2 regions of the Kitasatospora sp. NPDC001175 genome follow, and region 2 is predicted to be linked to the other one. Evidence: predicted binding sites of a transcription regulator. Region 2 holds the regulator's gene; the other holds the start of a gene.

Region 1 (2,399 bases), on a different contig from region 2:
ATGGGCCGTGTTCGGGCCCGCGGTCCACCCGAAATGCCGTCCGCCGTCGGCACCGGAAGGAAAGGCCCGCAGGTGTGGGTCTGCGAGCCCTCCGCTCTCATCGCAGCGTACGGACACTGCGAGCATCCCGGCAGGTGAACCGGATACAACCGGCCTGTTGGCCGGGGCCGGAGACCTGCCCGGGATTGGGTACGGGGCGATACCTTACCCGGCAAAAATATCGACCGTAACGGTGCGTATGCCCTCGAACGGATGGCACACTTCATTGCGAAGTGACTACTTGTCCGTAAACAAAGGGCTGGTACGGACCAAGGTGGGGAGGGTGTCCGGCCCGGTGTGGCGTGATCTTCACAGGTCCCTCCCAGCAGGCTCTCAGGAGCTCGACGTAACGTGGGCACGACAATGCCACTCGGCCCGCACGACCTGGAGCGGAGGCGGGATGCGGAGCCGCTGGGCGGTGCCGCAGGCGGCCTGGGGGGCCGGTGGGTCGTTGGCCCGCGCGCGGTCGCGGGCGTGCTGTCGGGTGTGGGCGGGGAGCTGGCGTGGCAGGTGAGCGGTGGGTCGGACGGCCGGCGGTGAGCGACCTGCCGGCCCTGGTGCGGCGGCTGGTGCCCACCCCCCGGCGCAATCCCTTCGCGTTCGGCTATCTGCTGGTGCTGCTCGGCATCGCCCTCTTCTCCCATGTCGCCGATCCGGCCCTGGTGTACCGGCTCCAGGCGTTCTCCAGCACTGACGGGCACAACCTGCTGCACCGGACGGTGCTGCCCCTACTGCTCAGCGGACTGTGGGTCGCCGGACCGGTCTGGATGCCGTACCTGTGGGCCTTCGCCGTCACCGTGGCGCCGCTGGAACGGCGGGTCGGCGGGTGGCGGGCGGTGGGCGTCTTCGCCGCCGGGCACATCCTGGCCACCCTGCTTTCGCAACTGGTCGTCGCGGTCGCCGTGGCCTCGGGCCGGCTCGGCTCCGACGCCCTGGACAGTCTCGACATCGGCGTCAGCTACGGCGTGCTGGCCAGTCTCGGCGCGCTCGCCGGACTGCTCCGGGCGCCCTGGCGGCTCGTGGCGCTGGCCGGGGCGGCCGCCGTGATCGGGCACGGCATCCTCGCCGACCGGGACCTGGTCACCGGTGTCGGCCATCCGGCGGCCCTGCTGGTCGGTATCTCGCTCTGGCGATGGCTGCGGCGCGGCGGGCCGCGCAGCGAAGCGTTCCAGGGGCGCGAGGAGTTGTGCGAGCAACCCGCGGTGGCGCGAGCGTAGGCCCCGGTCGGGCGGCGCCGTGGCGGTGCGGCGAGCCGCGAGCGGGGTCGTGCGCCGTCGCGGGGTGGCCGTTTCCTCCGTGTTCTGAGCGGTGCGGCTCGGTGCGTCCCGCTGCTCGGGCTTCCCGCGGTCGAGTCGTTCGCTCAGGGCGAACGCGGCGCTGGGAACATCCCGATGCCTCCAATCCTTAGTCAGGTCAACTCAAGTTCGCTGACTGGGGAGAGATCATGGCATCGACGTCCGCTTCGCTCACCCTGCCCGTACTGCCACTCGACGACGAAGTGGTGCTGCCGGGCATGGTGGTCCCGCTGGACCTGTCCGCCACCGAGGTGCGCGCCGCCGTGGAGGCGGCCAGGGCGGGTGCGGCGGGCGGTGTGAAGCCGCAGGTCCTGCTGGTGCCCAGGCTGGACGGCTCGTACGCGGCGGTCGGCACCCTGGCCACCGTCGAGCAGGTCGGCCGGCTCGCCGACGGCGACCCGGCAGCCCTGGTCCGCGCCGTCCGCCGGGTACGGATCGGTGCCGGTACGACTGGGCCGGGTGCCGCGCTCTGGGTGGAGACCAGCCCGTTCCGCGAGTCCGACCCGGGGCTGCCGGTGGCCGGCCGGGCCGCCGAGCTGGTCAAGGAGTACAAGTCGCTCTCCACGAAGTGGCTGCGCAAGCGAGGGGCCTGGCAGATCGTCGACCGGGTGGCCCAGACGGAGGACGTGGGCGAGCTCGCCGACAACATCGGGTACGCGCCCTTCGCCACCGCCGAGCAGAAGCTCAAGGTGCTGCTGGAGGCGGACCAGCTGGCCCGGCTGGAGTACGCGCTGACGCTGCTGCGCGACCACCTCGCCGAGGAGGAGGTCAACGACACCATCCGCAAGGACGTCGAGGAGGGCGTGGCCAAGCAACAGAAGGAGTTCCTGCTCCGTCGGCAGCTGGAGGCGGTCCGCAAGGAGCTGGCCGAGCTGAACGGCGAGGCGGTCGACGAGGAGGGCGACTACCGGGCCCGGGTGGAGGCCGCCGACCTTCCCGAGAAGGTCCGAGAGGCCGCCCTCAAGGAGGTGGACAAGCTGGAGCGCGCCAGCGACCAGTCACCCGAGGGCTCCTGGATCCGCACCTGGCTGGACACCGTCCTCGAACTCCCCTGGAACGAGCGCA
Region 2 (2,399 bases):
ACGCCAACAAGGGTGACGCCAAGGCCGAGGAGCGTTTCAAGGACATCTCCGAGGCGTACGACGTCCTCTCGGACGAGAAGCGCCGCAAGGAGTACGACGAGGCCAGGTCGCTGTTCGGCGCTGGCGGCTTCCGCGGCGGTGGGGCCGGCGGCGGCAGCTACAACTTCGACTTCGGCGACCTGTTCAGCGGCTCGCAGGGCGGCGGCGGGGGCATCGGCGACGTCTTCGGCGGGCTGTTCGGGGGCCGCGGCGGCCGGCAGGCCCAGCCGCGCCGGGGCGCCGACGTCGAGACCGAGGTGACGCTGAGCTTCGAGGAGGCCGTGGACGGTGCCACCGTCCCGCTCCGGATGACCAGTCAGGCCCCGTGCCGTAGCTGTTCCGGCACCGGCGCCAAGGCCGGCACCACGCCCAGGGTCTGCCCGACCTGTGTAGGCGCGGGCACCGTCAGCCGGGGTCAGGGCGCCTTCGCGCTCTCCGACCCCTGCCGGGACTGCAAGGGCCGCGGCATGCTGGTCGACGACCCGTGCACCGTCTGCCACGGCAGCGGCCGCGCCAGCTCCGCCCGCACCATGCAGGTCCGGATCCCCGCCGGAGTGCAGGACGCCCAGCGCATCCGGCTCAAGGGCAAGGGTGCCCAGGGCGAGCGCGGTGGCCAGCCCGGCGACCTCTATGTCACGGTCCACGTGGACTCGCACCCGGTCTTCGGCCGCAAGGGCGACAACCTCACCGTGACGGTCCCGGTCAGCTTCCCCGAGGCCGTGCTCGGCGGCACCATCGAGGTGCCGACGCTGAACGGCCCCGCCGTGAAGCTGAAGCTGCCGCCCGGCAGCGCCAACGGCCTCACCATGCGGGCTCGTGGCAAGGGTGCCACCCGCAAGGACGGCACCCGCGGCGACCTGCTGGTCACCGTGGAGGTCGTGGTCCCCAAGAACGTCACCGGCGACGCACTGAGCGCACTGGAGCACTATCGCGAGGCCACCGCCTCGGACGACCCGCGTGCCGCCCTCTTCAAGGCGGCGGAGGGAGCGTGAGCAGATGAACCAGGACCAGACCGGCTCCGGCAACCCGATCGGCCCGGGCCTCGGGGAGGGGCTCCCGGGCGGTCCCCGCCCGGGCCGGGCCTCCTCGTCCCGTGCCAACCCCGCGGGTAGGACCAACTACGTGCTGACCGAGGACACCCCGGTCTACGTCATCTCGGTGGCCGCCGAGCTGTCCGGCCTGCACCCGCAGACCCTGCGTCAGTACGACCGCCTCGGCCTGGTCTGCCCCGACCGGACGGCGGGCCGCGGCCGGCGCTACTCCGCCCGTGACATCCAGCAGTTGCGCGACGTTCAGCGCCTGTCCCAGGACGAGGGCATCAACCTGGCCGGCATCAAGCGCATCATCGAGCTGGAGAACCAGGTCACCGCCCTCCAGTCCCGCATCGCCGAGTTGGTCGGCTCCCTGGAGGACGCCGCCATCACCCTCCAGCAGCGCGAGGCCGCCGTCCACGCCTCGTACCGCCGGGACCTCGTTCCGTACCAGCAGGTCCAGCAGTCGAGCGCTCTGGTGGTGTGGCGGCCGAAGCGGTAGAACGTAACGGACCGTCACAGCCGACCGCCGACCATCCCTCCCATCGGGGGGTATCGGCGGCCGGCCTGTAATGGGAGAGTACTCACCGGTGGGCTGGTTGCTCAGACCATCATCAAATCCCAGCTGACACACAGTGATCACAGCTTAAGATCCCTGGTGCACCAGACTTTGAGTCACACGGACTGCTTGTCCGGCCGACGACAGGGAGCCGCAGATGGGTGGGCGAGAGCAGCCAGGACATGTCCCGGGACCACGGACCCTGTCCACGGATGCGCGCGCCCTCTACCTGAAGGCAATCCGCGAGAATGGCCGCCTGCTCAGTGGCCACGGCGAATTCGGCGAGAGCACCGCTCTCGCCGAGCTGCTGGAACTCGGGCTCCTTATCCCCGATAGCGAGGAACCAGATGCGCTACTGGCTGTCGACCCGGCCCAGCTGTCAGCCAGCCTGAGCTCGATATGGCAGCGCCAGGCACTCGATCTGCTTTCGCGCGCCGTCTCCCTGCCACTCGATCTCAGTGAACTCGCCGAGGCTTTTCACACCCCCGACAAGACCGGCGGAGCAATCGAATACGTCCGCGGGAAAGCACTGATCAATCAGCGGCTTCAGCAGGGTATGGCGGGTGGAATCACCGAGGGCCTTGCCATGCAGCCCGGCGGACCGCGACCTCCCGAACTCCTGGCCTCAAGCCTCCAGCGGGATCTGGAAAGCGTTCAGCACGGCGCCACGATGCGAACGATTTACAACGCCAGCACTCGATACCATCAGCCGACCCGTGACTACGTGGCGAAGCTGTCCGGGGAGGGCTGGCAGTTCAGGACACTCGATG

The links. Region 2 encodes HspR, which represses chaperone genes until heat shock. Its sites were predicted from a motif close to TTGAGNNNNNNNNNCTCAA; they were not measured.
Region 1: lon (endopeptidase La) is a predicted target of HspR. The motif match lies at 1,443-1,461, and genes of this name have one in related genera.

What each region holds. Positions count from the first base shown of each region.
Region 1 is NZ_JBSFJU010000011.1:105,413-107,811, reverse strand. It holds gene ACWDAK_RS11205 (rhomboid-like protein) at 543-1,256, shown strand; gene lon (endopeptidase La) at 1,484-2,399, shown strand, end outside.
Region 2 is NZ_JBSFJU010000075.1:15,931-18,329, reverse strand. It holds gene dnaJ (molecular chaperone DnaJ) at 1-1,031, shown strand, start outside; gene ACWDAK_RS34440 (heat shock protein transcriptional repressor HspR) at 1,036-1,572, shown strand; gene ACWDAK_RS34435 (LuxR C-terminal-related transcriptional regulator) at 1,787-2,399, shown strand, end outside.